One region of the Mesorhizobium sp. WSM4850 genome, then DNA from elsewhere that is predicted to be linked to it. Evidence: predicted binding sites of a transcription regulator. Region 1 holds the regulator's gene; each other region holds the start of a gene.
What was found. Region 1 encodes PhoB, which activates phosphate uptake and scavenging genes when phosphate is short. Its sites were predicted from a motif close to TGTCATNNANCTGTCAT; they were not measured.

Region 1 (7,364 bases):
GCTTGCAGCCTTCGCACTCGGCCTGGTGCTGTTCTGCATCACGCTTACCCTCAACATCGTCGCTTTGCGCGTCGTCCAGAAATACCGAGAGCAATATGACTGATGCGATCTCGTCATTCGGCGCCGTCGGACGGCCGGTCAGCATTCATACCGACGATGCCGCGAAGGCGCGGCTGAAGGGCCGCTACCGCACGGAAAAATGGTTCAAATGGCTCGGCGCCGCAGCTGTCGCGTTGGCCGGCTTGTTCCTTGTGCTGCTCCTGTCGACGATCGTCACGCAGGCGATTCCGGCGCTGCGGCAGAACTACGTGACGCTGCCGATCGATCTTTCAGCGGCCAAGGTCGACCCGGCGAAACTCGATGAGGTGAACTACGACGCCATCGCTCAGGAAGCGCTTACGGCAAAATTTCCGGATGTGACGAGCCGCCAGGACAAGCGCCTGCTGCGCGGGCTGATTTCCACCGGCACAGGCGTGTTCCTGCGCAAGGATATTGCGGCTGATCCGGGGATGCTCGGAGGAACGGTGGACTATGCGGTTCCACTTGACGATTTTGCCGACCTCTATCTCAAGGGTTTGCTTGCCGACGTCGGTTCGGACGAAGCGATTTCGACAAGCGTCGCGCCTTCGGGAACCAGCGGCGACATCGATCTGACCTTCGGCGACGATGCCATGCTGGCGCTGGCGCGCGGCCATGGTGCGACCGAGGGCGAAAACGGCATGTTTACGCTGACGAGCGGCGCGTCGTCGCTGCTGGTCGCGTTCAATGGCGGCACGGTCAAGCTGACCTCGCTGTCGCCTGCGGCCAACGGCACGGTGATCGCAAAAGGCACGGTGATCGAGGCGCTGGACAGCACGGCGCCCGCCGCGAGCGGCCAGGCATTCCTGCGCGTCATCGAGACGCCGGAAGCATCGCGAAAGATTTCGGACAAGGTGATCGTCTGGCTCGACACGCTGAAGAGCGCCGGCCTGATCGAAAGCCGGTTCAACTCGATCTTCTTCTTCACCGGCGCAAGCCGCGAGCCGGAATTGGCCGGTGTCTGGGGCGCGGTCGTCGGATCGTTCCTGACCATGATCGTAACCCTCGCCATCGCCTTCCCGATCGGCGTTTCAGCGGCGATCTATCTTGAGGAATTTGCGCCCAAGAACCGGCTGACGACGATGATCGAAGTCAATATCAACAATCTGGCGGCGGTGCCTTCGATCGTCTTCGGCCTGCTTGGACTTGCCGTATTCCTGAATTTCTTCGGCATGCCGCGCTCAGCCCCGGTGGTCGGCGGCATGGTGCTGGCGCTGATGACCCTGCCGATCATCATTATCGCCTCGCGCGCTTCGCTGCGCGCCGTGCCGCCTTCGATCCGCGAGGCGGCGCTTGGCATCGGAGCGTCCAAGGTCCAGACCGTATTCCATCACGTCCTGCCACTGGCGATGCCGGGCATCATGACCGGCACCATCCTCGGAATGGCGCATGCGCTCGGCGAAACCGCGCCGTTGCTGATGATCGGCATGGTCGCCTTCATCGTCGACATTCCCGGCGGCTTCACCGATCCCGCGACGATCCTGCCGGTGCAGATTTTCATGTGGGCGGATTTCCCGGAAGCGGGGTTCCAGCAGAAGACTTCGGCGGCGATTTTGATTTTGCTGGTGTTTTTGGTCATCATGAATGCCATCGCGGTGATACTGCGCAGGCGCTTCGAGCGGCGCTGGTAAGGAGTAGAGGATATGAACATCATGACGGAAGCCGGCGTCGAGCAGAAACTGAGCAGCGCAACCAACGCCCCTTCGATCAAGATGAAGGGCGAAAAGGTCTCCGTTCACTACGGCGAGAAGCGAGCTCTGTTCGACGTCGATCTCGATGTCCGCGAGCATCAGGTGACGGCGTTGATCGGGCCATCGGGCTGTGGCAAGTCGACGTTCCTGCGTTGCCTGAACCGAATGAACGACACCATCGATATCGCGCGGGTGAGCGGCAAGATCACGCTCGACGGCGAGGACGTCTACGATCCGAAAATCGATGTCGTCGAGTTGCGAGCTCGCGTCGGCATGGTATTCCAGAAGCCGAACCCGTTTCCGAAGTCGATCTACGAAAACGTCGCCTACGGTCCGCGCATTCACGGCCTGGCCAGGACCAAGGCCGAGTTGGACGGCATCGTCGAATCGAGCCTGAAGAAGGCCGGCCTGTTCAACGAGGTCAAGGATCGCCTACTCGAGTCGGGTACTGGCCTGTCCGGCGGACAGCAGCAGCGCCTGTGCATCGCGCGCGCCATCGCCGTGTCGCCGGAAGTGATCCTGATGGACGAGCCCTGTTCGGCGCTCGATCCGATCGCCACCGCCCGCGTCGAGGAACTGATCGACGAACTGCGCCAGAACTATACGATCGTCATCGTCACCCATTCGATGCAGCAGGCGGCGCGCGTGTCGCAACGCACGGCGATGTTCCATCTCGGCTATCTGGTCGAGGAGGGCGCGACCGACAAGATGTTCACCAACCCCGACGACAAGCGCACCCAGGACTACATCACCGGCCGGTTCGGCTGAGCGGTCCGGCGAATTTCGAACACGAGGACAGCACCATGGGTGAACACACCGTCGCATCTTTCGACGAGGAACTGGAGCACATCGACCGGCTGATCCGCGACATGGACGAGCTCGCCGCCGCAATGGTAGCGGCCTCGATCCGCGCGCTGCTTGCGTCGGACAATGCGATGGCGCAGCGCGTCGTCTCGGACGACGCCATCATGGATGCGCGGCAGCGCGAACTCGATGACAGCGCCATCACGCTGATCGCCAAGCGGCAGCCGATGGCGCAGGATCTGCGCGCCGTGGTTGGCGCAATCCGCATGGCTGGCGATCTCGAGCGCATCGGCGATCTGGCCAAGAACATAGCCAAGCGGGTCAGCGCAGTCGGGCAGAGCGCGACGCCGCGGAATCTGTCGCACGGTATCGATGCGATGGCGGATCTCGTTCTTGTGCAGCTGCGCGGCGTGGTCGAGCACTATGTGTCGCGCGATGCCGGCGCGTTGAAGGAACTGCGCGCCGACGACCAGAAGATCGACGTGAAATACACGGCGGTTTTTCGCGAGCTCCTGACCTACATGATGGAGGATCCGCGCAACATCACCGCCTGCACGCACCTTCTGTTCTGCGCCAAGAATCTCGAGCGTATCGGCGATCACGTCACCAACATCGCCGAAAACGCCTACTTTGTCGTGACCGGGCAGCAATTGCCGGCGGATCGCCCGAAGCTCGACGAAACGACGATGTCGGCGCCGGCGACATGACAGGAGTGACCGGCCGATGATCGCGCCGCGCATCATGGTGGTGGAGGATGAAGAGCCGCTGGGCGTCCTCCTCCGTTATAATCTGGAATCCGAAGGCTATCAGGTCGAGGTGGTGACGCGCGGCGACGAGGCCGAAATCCGGCTGCAGGAAAACGTGCCCGATCTTTTGGTGCTCGACTGGATGGTGCCGGCGGTTTCCGGCATCGAGCTTTGCCGGCGGCTTCGGGTGCGCCCCGAAACCGAGCGGCTGCCGATCATCATGCTGACCGCGCGCGGCGAGGAGAGCGACCGGGTGCGCGGCCTTTCGACCGGAGCCGACGACTATCTGGTCAAGCCGTTCTCGACACCGGAATTCATGGCCAGGGTCAAGGCGCTGCTGCGCCGCGCCAAGCCGGAAGTGCTGTCCAGCGTGCTCAAGGTCGGCGACATCATGCTCGATCGTGAATCGCACCGGGTCTATCGCAAGAAGAGCGAGATCCGGCTCGGGCCGACCGAATTCCGGCTGCTCGAATTCATGATGCGCCACCCGGGCCGGGTCTTCTCGCGCAGTCAGTTGCTCGACAATGTCTGGGGCGAGACGATCTACATCGACGAGCGCACGGTGGACGTCCATGTCGGCCGGTTGCGCAAGGCGGTCAACAATGGTCGCATGCCCGATGTCATCCGAACCATCCGCGGCGCCGGCTATGCGATCAGGGAAGACTAGCTAGGGATGTGCTGATATTCAGGTGATGCCGGCCTGCGAACGGCTGATACCGCGCTTACCTACAGCGCCGCGCGCCCTGTTGGGCACGCAAAGGACGCTGTAGAACTTTGATTTTGCGCACGACCTTTCCGAAATCGATCTCGATTTCGGGGTCATGCGCGGGCTCACGTACCCAAAAGTACGCTCCGCTCCGGTTCTCGGAACCCACCATTCTCGACTCGGCCTGACCTGAATCTCAACACACCCCAAGTCGCGACCCGGGAATCCTTCAAGCCACGTTCTTTCCGACCGAGCCGGCTCGTGCCTGGATGCTCGGCGCGAAAATCTCCTGGTCGACGAAGCTTAGCGCCCGCATGGCACAGCCTTCGCGGATCAGCGGCAACTCGTTCGGCTCGGTGTCGAAGGAAATCGAACCCGAATGCTGGCCGCCGGCGGTCTGGGCGATGGCCTCGCGCAGGGCCGGCTCGATCAGGTCGAAGGCGGCAGCGCTGGCGCCGACCATGGCCACCGGCGCCGGATCGATCAGCGCAAACAGGCTGCCGAGCCCGAAGCCGAGCGCCTCGCCGGCCTTGCGGTAGGCTTCGCGCTCCGGTCCGTCCATCTCGCGCGCCCGGGCCGCCAAGGCCCGCATCTCGGCGTCGCTGACATCGGCGACCGGCTCGGCGTTGTCGCTCAATTGCCTTGCATTGCGCCAGATGGCGTAGTTGCCGGCATAAGCCTCGACGCAGCCGCGCCGCCCGCAGCGGCAAAGCGCGCCGCCCGGCCGATGGATCATGTGGCCGAATTCGCCGCCTGAGGAGTGGGTGCCGGTGAACAGCTCGCCCTTCAGCACCAGCCCCATACCGATGCCGTGCGAGAGCAGGATGGCGATGAAATCGTCGCGGTAGCGATCCGGGTGGCGCCAGCGCAGCGCCACGGCCATCATGTTGCAGTCGTTCTCCATGATGGCCGGGATGCCGAACTCGCGTTCCAGAATGTCGGCGAAGGCGATGTTCGTCTGCGGCGTGATCGGCGACCACAACATGGCGCGCGCGTGGGAATCGGTGATGCCCTGGATCGCCAGCGCGATGCGGGCGACACTTTGGACATCGAGGTCGGGATCTTCGAGCCGGCGCCGGACGATGGCGACACATTCGCCGATCAGCGCGTCACGCGACATGGTCAGCGTGTCCAGCCGGCGCTGTTCCTCGGCGACCACTTGTCCGGCATAATCGATGACGGCGACCGACAGGAAATTCAGCGACAACACGACGGCCAACACCGCAGCGGCTTGCGGATTGAGGCTGAGGCCGACCTGCGGCCGGCCGCGTTTCAGCGAAACCGTCTCGCTCGCCTTGCTCTCGGCCAGGATGCCTTCCTGGATCAGGTCGGCAGAGATCGCCGATATGGTCGAATGGCTGAGGCCGGTGGTCGCGGCGATCTCGGTCCGCGACGGCTGGCCTGCCCGGCGCACGGCCGAAATCACCATCGCCCGGTTGCGCCGGCGCAGATCGTCATGACGGATTCCCACCGACATTTTTTGTTTCCTCCTCATCGCCGCGGCCGCTCATGAATCGGAAGCCGTCGGTAATGTCCGACAAATACTGGCAGAAGCGGAGGGGGCTGTCATTATTTATTCCGAGCCTCGAAAAAAGCCCGACAGGACGTCAAAATCCATCAGAATTGGTGTTGACAGTGCTTCGGCGTTGGACCAGTATTTTTTCGAGGCTCGAAAAAATAGGAGCCTTTGTGCCGGCCTTCGGGCCAGTTGGTCGCGCCCTACGCGGCGCAGGGAGGAATATCATGAAGAGATTCGCAGCCGCCATTCTGGCGGGGGTCGCCATGTCGCTGACGCTCGCGTCGGCCGCGCAGGCCAAGGACAAGGTCATTGGCGTTTCGTGGTCGAACTTCCAGGAAGAGCGTTGGAAGACCGACGAAGCCGCCATGAAGGCGGCGATCGAGGCCGCCGGCGACAAATATATTTCCGCTGACGCACAGTCCAATCCCGGCAAGCAGCTGACCGACGTCGAAAGCCTGATCTCGCAGGGCGCCAACGCGCTGATCATCCTTGCGCAGGATGCCTCGGCCATCGGTCCGGCGGTGCAGAAGGCGCTGGACGAAGGCATTCCGGTCGTCGGCTATGACCGGCTGATCGAGAACAAGGACGTGTTCTATCTGACCTTCGACAACCAGGAAGTCGGCCGCATGCAGGCCCGCGAAGTGTTCAAGGTGGCGCCGGAAGGCAATTACGTCTTCATCAAGGGCTCGGGCGCCGACCCGAATGCTGATTTCCTGTTCGCCGGCTCCATGGAAGTGCTCAAGGATGCCATCGACAGCGGCAAGATCAAGAATGTCGGCGAGGCTTATACGGACGGCTGGCTTCCCGCCAACGCCCAGAAGAACATGGAACAGTTCCTGACCGCCAACGACAACAAGGTCGATGCGGTGGTTGCCGCCAATGACGGCACCGCCGGTGGCGTCGTCGCGGCGCTGACGGCGCAAGGCCTGGCCGGATCCGTCCCGGTTTCGGGCCAGGACGGCGACCATGCCGCGCTGAACCGTATCGCGCTCGGCACACAGACCGTATCGGTGTGGAAAGACGCGCGCGAGCTCGGCAAGAACGCCGCCGAGATCGCCTCGCAGCTGGCCGACGGCAAGCCGATGACAGACATTGCCGGCGTCAAGGATTTCACCACGCCGGGCGGCAATGTCGTCAAGTCGCTGTTCCTGACGCCGATTGCCATCACCAGGGACAATCTCAACGTCGTCATCGACGCCGGCTGGATCAAGCAGGAAGAGGTCTGCGCCGGCGTAGCGGCGGGCACCGTCCCGGTCTGCAACTGATCCGCCTTCGCCAAAAAACCTGAAACGCCGCGGCTTCACGCCGCGGCGTTTTTTTCAAAAGAGTTGTTTTTCCGCGTCTCGCGGGTAATTTCTAGGCTGCTTCCGGCATCCGCGGCAGACGGCAACGGTGGGAGGACATCATGACCGACACGACTTCCAACACGCCGGTTGCCGATCGGGCGCGTGAATCCGAGCTCAGCCCCTTCGGCCGCTTCCTCAAGGCAACCGAGCTCGACATACGCATGCTCGGCATGGTCGGCGCGCTGCTGATCATCTGGGTTGGGATCCACATCCTGTCGGGCGGGCTTTTCCTCACGCCGCGCAATCTCTGGAACCTGTCGGTGCAGACTTCCTCGGTCGCGATCATGGCGACCGGCATGGTGCTGGTCATCGTGATGCGCAACATCGATCTTTCGGTCGGCTCCGTCGAAGGCGTGATCGGCATGGTGATGGGCGTTGCGCAGGCAGAATTCCTCATCCGCGTCATGGGATTCCAGCTTGGAAATCCTTGGATATGGGTCATCGCACTGGCTGCCGGCGTGGCGCTCGGCCTCA
Region 2 (7,364 bases), on a different contig from region 1:
CCGACCTGCAGGTCGGCAAGTTGCGCCTGGGCCTGGGCAAGGGCCGCCTCGGCTTGCGCGACGGCTATTTTTGCGTCGGCGCTTTCCAGCGTCACCACTGGCGTGCCCGGCGCGACGCGATCGCCGCGCTTGACCGAAATCGTCTCGACCTGCGCCACCTCGATCGGCGCGAGCAGCACATAGTCGCCCTCGACATAGCCGACGGCGAGCGGCGCCGCCGGTGCGCAGGTGCTGAAAAGCAGGGCGGCGAGCGGCACAGAGCAGAGGAAACTCATGATCTACGATCCTTCCGGTCGGTTAAGTGACGCCGAGCCAAAATCGCGCCGAGATTATCCGTCACTGCCGCCGCGATCTTGGTGGCCTCGGCGTCGCCGATCGCGCGCCAGCCCATGCGGCGCATCACCGCCTCGCGGCCGATGCGGAAATAGACGACCTGGCCGATCAGCGTGAACACGGTGAGTCGGGTAGCCTCGCTTTCGGCCGCCTCGCCCGTCGCCTGCTCCCAGATCAGGCAGAGCCGGCGATGCGTCGGCTCGAACACGCCGTCATAGATGCGGTCGAGTGCCGCCGTCGGATGCGACAGCTCACGCAGGACAAACTGCACGATCTCGCCGGCCTCCGGCCTTGCCACGATGAAAGCCACCATCCGCTCCAGCGCGGTGAACAGTTGTGCCCGCGCCGCTTCGGGGTCGCCCGTTTCTGGTTCGCCCGTTTCTGGTTCGCTTGAGCCCTGCAGATTGCCGATCGCCTGGCCGGCAATGGTCTGGATCGTGTCGACGATATAGTCGGCCGCAGCGGTGCGAAGCCCTTCCTTGCCGCCGAAATGATAGGCGATCGAGCCGATATTGGCCCTGGCCTCAGCCGCGATCTCGCGCGTCGAGGTGCCGTCAAAACCCTGGCGTCCGAACAGCTTCAGCGCTGCGCGAACAAGTGCCGCGCGCGTCATCTCGGCGGGGGATGCCTCGCGGCGCGGAATTTTGGCGTTTGTGGGTTTGCTCATAACAAACATTTAATCAATCGAATGATTAAAGTCAATACTAGCCTATCTCAACCTTGCCATCTCCAGCCGCACGCGCTTTAGTGCGGAGCCATGGTCAAGGAAATCGAGCGCAAGTTCCTGGTCTCCGGCGATGGCTGGCGGGATCTGGTCGAAGCGGACATCCGCATTCGCCAGTTCTATCTCGTTGCCGCGCCCGACCGCTCGGTCCGCGTGCGTATCAGCGACGGCGCCTCGGCAAAGCTGACGCTCAAATTCGGCAGCAAGGCCCGCGAACGCGACGAATTCGAATATCCGATCCCTCTGGCGGATGCGGAAGAGATGCGGGCCTTCGCCATCGGTTGTGTCATCGAGAAGACACGCCACCATGTTAGGCACCGCGGCCATCTCTATGAAGTCGATGTTTTCGGCGGGATGCTCAGCGGCCTGGTGGTCGCCGAGCTTGAGACGCCGCAGGACGTGCAGGGCGAAATGCTGCCAGATTGGCTCGGCCGCGAAGTCACCGGCGAGCACAGGTTCTACAACGCGTCGCTCGCCCTCGAGGGGATTCCGGAGATCGCCGCATGAGCTATCGCATCGATCCGCGCCTGCCGTTGACTGGCGAGGTCAGGCGTATCCTCGCCGAGGAGATCGGCAAGGCGCTCGTCCATCTGGACGCGGCGCATGACAGGCCGGAGCAGGCGCTGCACAAATGCCGCAGGCGGCTGAAGAAGGTGCGTGCCTTGCTGCGCCTGGTCCGTCCCGGAGACGAAACATTTTGCAGTACCGAGAACCAATGCTACCGAGAGGTGGCTGCCCTGCTTGCCGGCCCGCGCGAGGCGACCGCGCTGGTTGAAACCATCGACCGGCTGGCAAAAAACTTTCCCGAGCAAAGCGCCGGCGGCGGTCTCGATGCCGTTCGCGACACGCTGGTGGCGCGCCAGCACCAATTGCATGGTGGAGTTGGCCTCGGCGCCGCGATAGCTGCCGCGACTGCCGCTTGCGAGGATGGCATCAGCCGCATCGATACTCTGGTCTTGCCCGACCAGCCCGAACAGGCCGCCGACGTGCTTGCCGAAGGCGCCCGCATCACTCTGCGTCGCGCCAGAAAGGCGCTGGACAAGGCGGGCTCCCGCGGTGATGCCGACGATTTCCATGATCTGCGCAAGGCGGCAAAGACTCACGGCATGCATCTGTCGCTGCTTGGAAGGCTGTGGCCGACGCCGATCAAGGCACGGCGCAAGGCGGTCGACGAACTTGGCGAAAAGCTGGGCGAACTGCATGATGTGTTCGTCTTGCGCACGCTTCTCGAGGCCCACGACCGGCCGCTCGGCTCTCCCCAGGAAACGCGACGGCTGAGCAAGCTGTTGAAGCGCTCGGAGAAAAGCCTGAAAAAGACCTGTCTTGCGGCGGCAGCCGATCTGTTCGGCGACAGGCCCAGGCGCTCGACAAAAAAACTCGCGCGCAAGGCGCGCACCGATCTGGCCGCCGCGCCGCACGAAGACGCCAGCGCGCCCGGCGCCGCTGCCTGACGCGGTGCTTGCGTCCGTCCGACATCGCTGACGATGAGGAGAGGGTTAGACCTCTCCCGGCGCGGCATTCTTCAACTGCGCTCGCGCGTCCCTGATCGAGGCGGCGTATGTCACCAGCGGCCGTTTGACGCCGTGGTTGATCAGCATGCGGCGTGTCTGCGGCGAAGCGCCTGATATGATGAAGCGCACGCCGGCGCGCCTCGCCTTGTGGGCAGCGCTCTCGATGACGTTGGCCGCCGTTGAATCGAAGAATGGCACGGCCGAGCAGTCGAGGATGAAGTTCTTGCGCTGGTCGGCGATGCGGTCCAGCACCGTGGCGACGGTCGAGGCGGCGCCGAAGAAGAAGGCGCCGGAAATCCGGTAGACGACGGTGTCGGCATCGCTGGCCTCGCTGGAATCGTATGCGCTGGCGGCGCCGGTTCTGTCGGCGACATCGTCCTGCACCAGTCCCTGATCCGGCTCAACCGCAATGCTCTTGGCCATGCGGTCGATGAACAGGATCGAGCCCAGCGCGAAGCCGACGACGATGCCTTCGGTGAGATCACGGAAGATGACGATCAGGAAAGTCGCCATCAGCACCAGCGCGTCGCCGCGCGAGGCACGCAGCAGCGTGGCAAAGGCCTGCTTCTCGAACATGTTCCAGCACACCACCGCCAGCACGCCGGCAAGGGCTGCAAGCGGGATGTAGCTGGCCAGCGGCGCCGCCACCAGCATCAGGGCAAGCAGGAGGGCCGAGTGGATCATGCCCGAGACCGGTCCATGCGCGCCGGCTCGCACATTGGTCGCGGTGCGGGCTAGGGTGCCGGTGGTGCAGATGCCGCCGAACAGGGCGGACGCGATGTTGGCGAAGCCTTGCGCCACGAGTTCGCAGTTGGAGCGGTGCCGCCTTCCTGTCATGCCGTCGGCGACCACCGCCGACAGCAGCGATTCGATCGCGCCGAGCAGCGCAAAGGCTAGGGCGTCCGGCAGGACGTCGATCATCCTGCCGAAGCTGATCGGCGGAAAGGCCGGCATTTGCAGGCTGCGCGGGATACCGCCGAAGCGCGTGCCGATCGTTTCGGCAGGCAGAGAAAACAGCGCCACGACAAGCGACGCCAGACCGATGGCGATCAGCATGGCGGGCCATTTCGGCCGCCACCGTTTCATCAGGGCAATGGCGACGATGGTCAGCAGAGCGACGAAGGTGGCGGCGAGATTGATCGTGCCGGCCGCCTCGCCGATCGCCATCAGCTTCGGCACCAGCGGTCCAGGTTCTTTGCCGGCGAGTTTTAGCCCGAACAGCTCGACGATCTGGCCGGAGAAGATGATGATGGCGATGCCGGCGGTGAAGCCGACGGTCACCGGATAAGGAATGAATTTGATGTAGGTGCCAAGCCTGAGGTAGCCGATGACGAGCAGCAAGACGCCGGCCATCATCGTCGCCAGCAGCAACCCGTCGACGCCGACCCGTGCCACGGTTGCCGCCATCAGCACGATAAAGGCGCCCGCCGGCCCGCCGATCTGGAAACGGCTGCCGCCCAGAGCCGAGACGAGGAAACCGCCAATGATGGAAGTGTAGAGCCCGCGCTCCGGAGACACGCCCGATGCGATCGCGATCGCCATCGACAGCGGCAGCGCCACGATGGCCACGGTCAGTCCGGCGATGGCATCGGCCTTGAAGTGCTCTGATGTGTAGCCTTCGCGCAGCACCGTCGCCAGCTTCGGCGTGAACAGTTCGGAAAATGTCGGCTGCGCCGGTTGATGAATTGCCCGCTGGGTTCGATGCATGGACTGCCTTCCGCTCCTGATGCATGCCGCCAAAAAGTGCACAGCGGCCACGCATAAAACCAAGCAGGCGGCGGGATCGTCGGCAGGACTGTCGGCGGTCGCCGTCGCGACTCTATTTCGGCTCAGCCTGGCGGGTTCTGCGGCACGACCGGCTTGAGGCGCACCCCCCTGCCGCCGCGCTCGCTGGCCTGGTTCTCGCCGATCAGCTCCACGCCGGCCCGGTCGAGGGCCTGGATGACCTTCATCAGCGTATCGACCACGCCCCTGACCACGCCGTCGCTCGCTTCCATGCGCTGAATGGTTGGAAGCGAAACCCCGGCGCGCTCGGCGAGCGTCTTCTGATCGATGCCGGCCAGAGCCCTTGCGGCGCGCATCTGCGCGGCAGTGATCATCGGCTAAAAACCCCCGTCTGAGTCTGCATTCCATGTATAATACCATCATTGTGATGGATCAAGCATCATCATGCACATGTCAGACATGTGCACACCAGGCCGTTTGCATCTTGGCGAGCCTGCGCGCCCGCTGGGCCAGCACGCCCCAGCCGCCGCAACTTAGAGGAGAATTGGCGCAGCGTCGTTCGGAACGGGCGGTTCAGGCGCCGGCGGTCTGCCCGCGCCATCGCTGGAACGCCCATGCGACCAGCCAGCACAGCATCGCCCAGGCGAAGCCGGCGCACCAGCCGGCCAGCACGTCCGATGGCCAATGAACGCCGAGATAGACGCGGCTGATGCCGACGAGCAGTGCTGTCAGCACGGCAAGTGCCAGCACATAGATCTTGGTCGTTCGCCCAGGCAGGAAACGCGACGCCATGCTGCCCAGCGTCAAATATGTCACCGCCGACAGCATCGCATGGCCGCTTGGAAACGAAAGCGTCGCCACGTCGGCGAGATGCGAGACCAGGTCGGGGCGCGGCCGATCGATTCCTAGCTTCAGCGTGCTCGACAGGGCCTGCCCGCCCGCCACCGCGACGAAGACCAGAAACGCTGCTCCCGGCTTGTGGATCAGCAGCAGATAGACGATCACCGCCACTGTGATCAGCCCGAGCACGATGGCGCTGCCGAGGCTGGTAATGTCGCGCATCGCCCCTTCCAGCCATAGCGGTCCGATCGGATTGTCGGGCTGGCCCGCTTCACGGAAGGCGAGCATAATTTCCGTGTCGAAGGCGTGCGGCGTGGTGTCCCGCGCCACCTCCATCAGTTCCTCGAACCCCCACAGCCCGCCAGCGATGACCAGTCCGGCCAAAAGCACCGGGAATTCGATCCAGTTGAGCAGCTTGTTTGCGGTATTCTTCATCGGGCCAATCGTCTTACAGCGCCGCGCGTCCTTTTGGACGCGCAAAGGACGCTGTAGCACTTTGATTTGGCGCATGATCCTTTCCGAAATCGTTTCCGATTTTCGGGGTCATGCGCAACTACAGTTTTTGCAGATAGGGTCCGAGCGTGATCAGCGCCACCGCTGCGACGGCGAGCACGATGCCGGTCGCCTGCAACGAATTGACGCGCTCGCCGAAGAACACCAGTGCCACCACGTTCACCGACACCAGCTGGATCACCGCCGACAGGCTGAACGACACCGACATGCCGAATTCACGGATCAGCCTCAGCATGATCAGATTGCCCGCTGAATAGAGCGCCAGAGTCAGAACGATCTTGCCGAGGCTCGGCGCCAGCCCCCATTGCTTGGCCGCCGTCGCCGCCAGCAGGAAGATCACTGTCGAAATGCCGAGCTGCCCCAGTCCCCAGAAACTCACTTTTTTGTTCCTCCCGACGCCGTGCTTGCGCGCCTGCCGCAGATCTTGTTTCGGAAGCGTCGGTCGCGGTCAAGCGGCCTGATCAAAGACATGAAATCGGGCTGGAAATTGGTCGGCAACGTCATCAAACTGTGATCTGCTGGCGATACGCGGTCAGTCAAGCAACACGCTCCAGCCATCCCAAAGAGCCAGAGGCACGCCCCCATGACTGAACATCGCCCCGACGCCCATTTCCGCACCAGCCTGCTCGAGGAAAACGATGGGCCAGGAACCAATCCCACTGACAACCAGACGATGGGCGAAATCATCGCCGCGCGATTCTCGCGCCGTGGCTTTCTGCAGGGATCGCTCGCGGCAACCGCCATCGCCGCCACCGTCAGCCCGCTCGCGCTGATCCTCGCCGACGATGCCCGCGCCGGCGGCGGCTCGGTCTTCAGTTTCGACGAGGTCGAGGCAGGCGTCGACGACAAGCACCATGTCGCTGCCGGCTACGACGCCGACGTGCTGTTGCGCTGGGGCGATCCGCTGTTTGCCGATTCGCCGGAATTTGATCCGACAAAACAGTCGGCGCAGGCCCAGGAAAGACAGTTTGGCTACAACAACGACTATGTCGGCTATCTCCCGATAGACGGCTCGGCCGAGCACGGCCTGCTGGTGGTCAACCACGAGTACACCAATCCGCATCTGATGTTCCCGGGCCTTGTCAGCATCGTCGATGGCGAGGCCAAGCAGGCCCCACTGAGCAAGGAACAGGTCGATATCGAGATAGCCGCGCATGGCGGCACCATCGTCGAAATCCGCAAGGCATCAGGCAAATGGCAGGTGGTGCGCGACGGCAAGCTCAACCGCCGCATCACCGCCAACACCGAGATGGCACTGTCCGGCCCCGTCGCCGGCCACGACCGCGTCAAGACCAGTGCCGATCCGACCGGCACGAAGGTCATCGGCACTGTCAACAATTGTGCCGGCGGCGTCACGCCCTGGGGCACCTACGTCATGGCCGAGGAAAACATACACGGCTATTTCTCGGGCGAGCTGCCGGAAGGCCACAAGGAAGCCACCAACTACAAGCGCCTGGGTATTCCCGAAGGCGCCTATGAATGGGCTGCGCATTACGATCGCTTCGACATCGGCAAGGAGCCGAACGAGCCGAATCGCTTCGGCTGGATTGTTGAGGTCGACGTCAACGATCCGACCTCGGTGCCGAGGAAGCGCACTGCCATGGGCCGCTTCAAGCATGAGGGCGCTGAATCGATCGTCGCCAAGGATGGCCGTGTCGTTTTCTATCTCGGCGACGACGAACGCTTCGACTATGTCTATAAATTCGTCACGGCCGGCA
Region 3 (7,364 bases), on a different contig from region 1:
TTCGACCTTGTCGACGACATAGCCGTTGGTGGCTGATTTCAGGTCACTGATGATGTCGCGCACCAGCGTCTTTTCGACCAACGGCAGGTCGCCGCCGAGCTTGGCCGGCTTGAAGGCATCGAGCACCACCGAATAGATGCGCTTCACCTTGGCCAGGTCGCCGATCTGGTTGTCGCGTTCGAGGATGTAGAGCTTGCCGTCATGCGCGGTGATCTCCGACAGGCCCATCCAGCCAGCTTCGGTCGCTTCGAGCGGGTAGCGCACAGCCGACCATTCCTTGGCCTTCGGCTTGTAGGCCAAAAGCTTGACCTGGCCCTTCGGATCGTCGGCCCATTCGCGTTGCACGGCCATCACCAGCGTCAGGTCGTCGCCCTCGCCGATCGCGGTGATGCCTTCGAGACCGAAGCGGGTCTGGTGGGCGAGCAGTTCCATCGGGAAGCCGATTTCCTGCTTGATCACACCCTTGTCGTCGACGCGCAGGATGGCGTGCGGGACGAGCTTTGCCGGATCGCCTTCATTGGCCAGCCAGAAGCCGCCTTCACCGTCGGCGACAAGACCTTCGATGTCGATCTTCTGTGCAGGATGGCCATCACGCGTGACGATGGTCTTGCCGGTGATCAGTGCCGGGGTCTGGGTGGCATCGACCTCGAAGATCGAGGGCGCGTCGGCGTAGAACGAGTCCGAGGCAGCGAACAGCCTGCCGGCAGCGTCGCCGGCAGCGAGCGCCGAAAGCGCGCCCCAGCCGAGCGGCGTGCCGTCTGCCGTGAGCTTTGCCGTGATCATCGGGTAAGTGGCGGAGCCTTCGGAGCGCTCATAAATCATCACGTGCGAGCGGGCGAGCCCGTCCTCGACCAGGTCGGCCTCGTTGGCGGTAACCAGGAGATTGCGCGACGGGATCGCGACCAGGCCTTCCGGGCCGATGCCGGACGGCAGGATCTGGGCGAACTGAGGCTCCGCACCGGTGTCCTTGTAGACGCCGACAACGGAGCCACGCTCCGAAGCGACGAACAGCAGCCTGTCCTCGCCGAACGTGCCGGTCTCGAGACCTTCCGGCTCGACACCCTTCTTGTTGCGGTCGTCGGGATAATGGCCGGCATTGGCGACCTGGTGCTCGAAGGACGAACCGGATTCGTAGAGGACCTCGCCCTTCTTGCTGAAGATCGTGAAACCGCGCGAGCCGCCCTTGTAGTCGCCTTCGTTGGCGACGACGAGGCGGTCATTGTCGAGCCATTTCACGGCGTCGGGCTCGCGCGCGACGTTTTCCATTTTGCCATCGAACGACAAGGCGCCGTTCTTCTTGGTGTCGATCTTGTCCAGCGTGGCGGAGCCTGCGGAGAAGTGGGTGACGATCGCGCCGGTTTCGGCGTTGACGATGGCGATGTGGTTGTTTTCCTGCAGCGTGACCGCTATCTCGCCGGCCTCGTTGAAGGCGACGAATTCCGGCTCCGGATCTTCCCCAGCGACTTCGGCAATGCCCGCCAGGTTGACGGTCTTCATCGTCGCGCAATCAGGCTGGCTTTCGGCAAGCGTGAAAATCCTAAGGTCGCCTGCCGGCATCTGCGGAATTTCTCCGTCGTTCAGATCCTCGTCGCGCTCGTTCTCGATGGCGATGGCCAAAAACTTGCCGTCCTTGCTGAACGCCAGCGAGTCCGGCTGGCCGCCGAGGTCGCAAGTGCCTTCGATCGCCTTGGAGGCAAGGTCGATAACGGTGAGGTTGCCCGAAGGCCTGGCTTTGCTTTCCGACGTGTTGACGCCGGCCAGCACCTTGCCGCCGATGACCACAACCGAGGTCGGCTCGCCTGCTATCTTGACGATGCCGCCGGCCTTGGGCGCCTTGGGATCGGCGATGTCGATGAAGCCGACAGCACCGAGCGGGCTATCGGAATAAACCAGCGTCATGCCGTTTTCGCTCGCCGTGATGATCTCGGACGAAGTCGGCGTGGTGTTCTCGACGTTTCCCGGCAGGTTACCAGCGACTGCGAAGCTCGCGACCCGGTTGAACATCATGTCGGCATGGGCCGGCAGCGAAACCGAGGCAGCAAGCGCTGCCGTCAGGACGAAAAGCGCGGAATGGCGGGGCACGGGTGGCGTCTCCTGTTCGAATGGAAGCCACCTGATTGCGGGAACGACATTTCAATGCGATGACGGAACGATGACACTTCCGCGACAGGCGGCCAGGTCCGTCGATATTCACCTCATGCTGGTCTGCAAATGGACACTTTGTTCGGCCGCCTACTCCGCCTCGGCCACCATCTGCCGCCCGCCAACCCAGTTCCGCCAGGCTCTCTCGTCGCCGTGGAAGACGTTGAGGTCGATGCGGCCCCTCACCCCATGCGACAGGCCGGAGCCGGAATACTGCCAGAACACCCATTTGCGGCCGGGATAGACCTTTGACGGGTGCTGTGCCACCGCGCGCAGCCAGAATGGATAGTCCAGAAATGCGCCTCTGAGATTGTCGCGGTAGAAATCAGGCGCGGTGTAGATGATGGGCCGCTGGCCGTAGTGGCGCTCGAGCTTGTCCATGAAGACCTGCATCTTCTCCAGCACCTTTTGCCGCGTCGGCCGCCGCTTGCAGCTGGATTCGCCGTTCCACTCGACATCGATCACCGGCGGCAAGGCGCCCTCGACCCTCGGCACGTTGCGGATGAACCAGTCGGCCTGCTCACCAGCAGTGCGGCACCAGTAGAAGAAATGGTAGGCGCCGCGCTTCAGGCCGGCGGCGTCGGCATTGCGCCAGTTCTTCATGAACATCGGATCAAGATGATCGCCGCCATCGGTCGCCTTGATGTAGGCGAAGTTCGCGCCCTGCGCGCGCAGCTTCGCCCAGTTCACGTTGCCTTGCCAGCGCGAGACGTCGACGCCGTGAATGGCGAGGTGTCTGGGCGATGCCCTGCCGAAATTGATCGGCTTGGCGTCACGAAAACGATAGCGCTGGACCGGCTCGGCGAGCATCGGTGCTGCCCGTGCCAGCCGATTCGGCGCCACCAGGGCAATCGGCTCGAGGGGTGGCTCGATGCTTTCGGCAGGCTCCGGAGTGGCCATCGCCACAGTCTGCTCCGTCGCCTCCTCCTGCGCGAAGTCGGGTTCGACATCGGCAGCGCCGACCGACGCCACCGGCGCGGGCGGCCGCACAACCGAACTGGTCGTCTCGCTGGACGGCACTTGCAGCGCGTCGACGCCGGACGTGGACGTGCAGCCGGCAAGGCAAAGTGACGCGATCGAGAAGATGACGACGCCTGGTAACCGCATCTGGACCTGTACGCAGAACACAACAGACCGAGGGCAAGACAACGCCGCCGGACAAACCAGTCCGGATTACTAACAAGAAATTACCAACAAAGTTTGAATCAAATTGTTAGGGCAGAGGGGCTGGGTAAGGCGCTCGCTCTATCACCGTAGCGGTGAGAGCCTGGAAACGCCGCAGGACCGAAGGCGCGCGAAGGATCGCCGACGCCAGGCCGCTGCTTAGCCGCACAACCACAGATTGTGGCAGCTCTCGGCTACCATATGAGCGGGCGGGACGGAGCGGTCGGTGCCAAGGCGATCGGAGTTTGGGCGATCGGTGACGGGATTGACCGACGCATCGTCATCCCGGCGAACCTTTTCTTCAAGCAGCGAGCGAAGCTCGGCCGGCTGCACGCGGTCACGCTCCATCACCAGCTTGACCATCGGATCGCTCAAAAGCTCATCCAGGGTGTTAATTCTGTCGTTCATCCGTCGCCTCCTTCGACTGCCGACCCGCAGGCAATAGATAGGCGGCAATGATGGCTCGCCAATGACGCTTTGCCGACTATCTCGTGCCCCGGACGAAAAAATTTGGGCACGCCTTGTGCTTGATTTCGCCTGCGCTTCGGTTCGCCTGTGCTTCAGTTCGCATGTACTTCAATTCGCCTGTGCTTCAATTCGGCGGTGGGCGCCTTCATATTGCGGCAGTCCGTCGTCGAGCTGTACCCAGGGCTGCTTCGAGGCGGTCCAGATATGCATCTGCGGCTTGAACATGGAAGGATCGTCGAGCGAGCCGGAGGTGATGCCGGCGGAGTCGCGCCGGGAAAATATCGTCGTGCCGCAGCCCGGGCAGAAGCCGCGCTTGAGATCGGGCGAGGAATTCACCGTCGCCACCGGCCCGTCGATGGTCACGTCGTCGATGCGGAACAGCACGCGGGCGTTGAAGGCCGCGCCCAGCGCCTTCTGGCAAAGCCGGCAATGGCAGGCGCGCTCGTTGATCGGCGCGGCCTCGGTGCGGTAGCGCACTGCCCCGCACAGGCAGCCACCCTGATATTTCGCCATTGCCTTAGCCCGTCTTCTGAAGATTGGCAGGAAGGTAGCTGCCGGGATAGGAGCGTCAATTGAAAAGCTTTGATGGCGCCATCTGTTGGCGTGATGCGGCAGGCCGAATGTACGATCAGGCGCGATGCGCAACGAGCGTCGCCGGCCATCTCGCGGGAGGACGGCCGGCAGGCAGTTGTCAGGCGGTCAGTGCGTTTCTCTGACGATCTCGTCCCAGGTCTTGACCTTGGTCTCGCCATTGAGGAAGGGCAGTGCGGCGGCCACCAGTTCCGGCGCGAAAAACACGTCGTAGTGGGTGCGGTTCGGCAGGATGGCCAAGCGGTTCTGCGACAGGTTCTCGCGCATCCAGCCGGCGTCCTTCAGCCCGCCGCCGAGCATCTGATAGAACTTGATCTCATGCTCGGGCCGGTACATGTCGCTGTCGCCAAATATCAGCATGACCGGCATCTTCAGCTTCGCCACGGCGGCGGAGTAGTCGTAGTCCTTGCGCATATGGGCGCCCAGCTGGTCGAGCAGTTTTGGAAAATCCTGCGGGCGCGGCGCGACCGCCACGTAGGATTTGTACATCGGCGTGTCCTTCATCATGTCGGCCATCGCGGCGCCGACCTGCGCCTGCTGAGTACGCATGTCGGCATAGAAGCCGTCCGAGGCATACCCGGTCGAGACCAGCACCAGCCGGCGCACTGTCTCGGGATGCTGGGCGGCCATGCGGAAGGCAACGCCGCCGCCCAGCGAATAACCCATGACGTCGACTTTGTCGTAGCCGAGCGCCTTGACGATCGCCGCCATGTCGTCGCCCATCACCTCAAGGCTCAACGGCCGATCGCCGAGCGCGGTGCGGCCGTGACCATGCAGGTCGACGCCGATGACGGTGCGGCTTTCGGCAAGCTTCGGCAGGATCGGCGCGAACATGTCTGTGGTGCCGAGACCACCATGGAGCAGAATCAGCGGCTCGCCCCGGCCATAGACGGCGTAATAATAATTCAGGCCGTTGATCGGCAGCAGGCCGGATTTCGCCAGCTTGGGCATGGCTTTCGTTTCGCTGGTCATGGACGGCTTTACGTCCTCGGCATTGCTGTCGCCCGGCGCGGCGAAGAGCGCCGCGGCCGAGGCGAAAATGGCGAAAAACATCGATCTGGACATGTCGGTCTCCTTGCGTCCCGCCGATATCAAAGCCGCTTGGCGACTTCTTCGAGCTGGTCGGCGCACTGGCCCCAGCCCTCGTGAAAGCCCATCTTCTCGTGCTCTTCGCGGTCAGTGACCGACCAATGCGCAACCCGGGCGATGTAGCGGGTCTTGCCCTCGCCTTCATCCTCAAAGGTCAGCACGACCGTCATGAACGGCTTTTCGGACGGCTCCCAGGCCTTTGTGTAGGCGTCGGTGAGAACGATCTTTTTGCCCGGCACGACTTCGAGGAAGACCCCGGGGTTCGGGAATTCGTTGCCGTCGGGACCGGCCATCACAACCAGGCTGGAGCCGCCGGTGCGTACGTCCATTTCGGCGCGCGGCGTCGTCCACGGCTTTGGCGCGAACCATTGCGTCACGAGCTTCGGCTCGGTCCAGCAGCGATAGACGTTCTCGCGCGGCGCATCGATGATGCGGGCGAGAACCAGTTCACGGTCGGAACTGGGGGCGATGTCGAGCTTGGTCGTCATGATGGTCTCCTCACTTGCTTGCAAAAGGATTGCTTGAATGCCGGTTTCCGTCTCAAGGACGAGTGGGCAACGCGCAGCCCGACACGGTTTCGCGAAAAACTTCGCCAGGCCGATTCCGGCGGACGCCGAATGAGAGCTTAGTGGCGCTTGGCTTGCACCAGATAGGCTTCGATCTCGGTCTCGCCGAGCCACTTCGCCGCTTCCAGCCGGTGCAGGCCTTCAACCAGGATATGGCGCTTGCCGTCGTGGCGCACCTGGATCGGCGTCTTCATGCCGTTTTCCAGAATGTCCTCGGCCAGATGCCGAACGGTCTCGGGATGCAGCGTCTTCCTGCGCGCGGTCGGCACGTAGATGTCGTCCACCCTGACCTTTTGCACTCTCAGCATGTCGGCTCCCGCGGCGGAAAAGGCCGCCTTTTGAGAGATAGTCGGTTTGACAGGCAAGGCCAAGGCCGGCTGTCAGCTATCGCTGGCCCGATCGTTTCCGATTGACGCTTGCCGAGCAGATGGCCGAAATGGCGATCTTCGATCATGCCGGTAGCCATGACTGACTTGCCGACCGAATTCCCCGATTTCGGACTGACGCCCCACCCGCGCCGGCAAGCGGTGCGCGGCCACTACTGGGAGTGGCCGGGCATGGACGGCGAACATGGCGAGATCTGGTGCTACAGCGACCGTTTCTCATACCGTCGGGGCGAGACGGTGACGCTGCATGTCAGCTCGACGGCCTCCAGCTTCAGCATGGCGATCGTCCGCGACGGCGGCATCGAGACGAAAATGTTCGAGAAGGCCGGGATCGCGGCACGCTGGCAGGATACACCCGACCAATGTTCGGTCCTAGGCTGCGACTGGGACGCGTCGTTTGAATTCCGCGTCGGCGACGACTGGCCGTCCGGGGCCTATCGCGTCACGCTGACGGCGGATGGCCGCGATGGCAAGCCGGTCCGCTGCCACCATCTTTTCATCGTTACCCCGCAGCCCGGCAAGAAACGGGGTCGTGTGCTGCAGGTCGCCGCTACCGGCACCTGGCTTGCCTACAACACCTGGGGCGGCTCCAATCATTACGAAGGCATCACCGGCCCGAACCGCGACCAGTATGCCCCAATGGTGTCGACGCAGCGGCCATGGTGCCGCGGCTTTGTTGTCCTGCCGAAGGAGGCGCCGCGCGTGCCGCTCGAGGTCGCCGTGGCGCCCAAAACCGTGCCGCGCTATCCGCATATGGAATGGGCATTCGCCACCGGCCATTCGAAGAAATACGCCTCGTCGGGCTGGGCAAGCTATGACAGCCACTTCTTTCGTTTTGCAGAGCGTGCCGCCTATGCGGTCGACCTTGCCAGCCAGCACGAATTGCATTTCTCGCCCGAAATCCTCGACGACTACGACTGCGTCGTCTTCGTCGGCCATGACGAATACTGGACCTGGG

Region 2: AC0L2Z_RS03455 (PhoX family protein) is a predicted target of PhoB. The motif match lies at 6,145-6,161, and genes of this name have one in related genera.
Region 3: AC0L2Z_RS22290 (esterase-like activity of phytase family protein) is a predicted target of PhoB. The motif match lies at 2,142-2,158, and genes of this name have one in related genera.

The regions. Positions count from the first base shown of each region.
Region 1 covers NZ_JBVVPV010000014.1:67,691-75,054, reverse strand. Annotated here, with positions in the region: gene pstC (phosphate ABC transporter permease subunit PstC) at 1-103, shown strand, start outside; gene pstA (phosphate ABC transporter permease PstA) at 96-1,709, shown strand; gene pstB (phosphate ABC transporter ATP-binding protein PstB) at 1,722-2,537, shown strand; gene phoU (phosphate signaling complex protein PhoU) at 2,573-3,280, shown strand; gene phoB (phosphate regulon transcriptional regulator PhoB) at 3,297-3,986, shown strand; gene AC0L2Z_RS15945 (ROK family protein) at 4,255-5,502, opposite strand; gene xylF (D-xylose ABC transporter substrate-binding protein) at 5,769-6,809, shown strand; gene AC0L2Z_RS15935 (sugar ABC transporter permease) at 6,950-7,364, shown strand, end outside.
Region 2 covers NZ_JBVVPV010000002.1:89,137-96,500, forward strand. Annotated here, with positions in the region: gene AC0L2Z_RS03415 (HlyD family secretion protein) at 1-275, opposite strand, end outside; gene AC0L2Z_RS03420 (CerR family C-terminal domain-containing protein) at 272-1,000, opposite strand; gene AC0L2Z_RS03425 (CYTH domain-containing protein) at 1,091-1,564, shown strand; gene AC0L2Z_RS03430 (CHAD domain-containing protein) at 1,561-2,508, shown strand; gene AC0L2Z_RS03435 (SulP family inorganic anion transporter) at 2,554-4,275, opposite strand; gene AC0L2Z_RS03440 (helix-turn-helix domain-containing protein) at 4,398-4,667, opposite strand; gene AC0L2Z_RS03445 (phosphatase PAP2 family protein) at 4,867-5,568, opposite strand; gene AC0L2Z_RS03450 (hypothetical protein) at 5,687-6,025, opposite strand; gene AC0L2Z_RS03455 (PhoX family protein) at 6,230-7,364, shown strand, end outside.
Region 3 covers NZ_JBVVPV010000026.1:16,130-23,493, forward strand. Annotated here, with positions in the region: gene AC0L2Z_RS22290 (esterase-like activity of phytase family protein) at 1-2,082, opposite strand, end outside; gene AC0L2Z_RS22295 (glycoside hydrolase family 25 protein) at 2,233-3,249, opposite strand; gene AC0L2Z_RS22300 (hypothetical protein) at 3,466-3,714, opposite strand; gene AC0L2Z_RS22305 (GFA family protein) at 3,883-4,287, opposite strand; gene AC0L2Z_RS22310 (alpha/beta fold hydrolase) at 4,474-5,430, opposite strand; gene AC0L2Z_RS22315 (SRPBCC family protein) at 5,457-5,942, opposite strand; gene AC0L2Z_RS22320 (ParB N-terminal domain-containing protein) at 6,080-6,328, opposite strand; gene AC0L2Z_RS22325 (N,N-dimethylformamidase beta subunit family domain-containing protein) at 6,485-7,364, shown strand, end outside.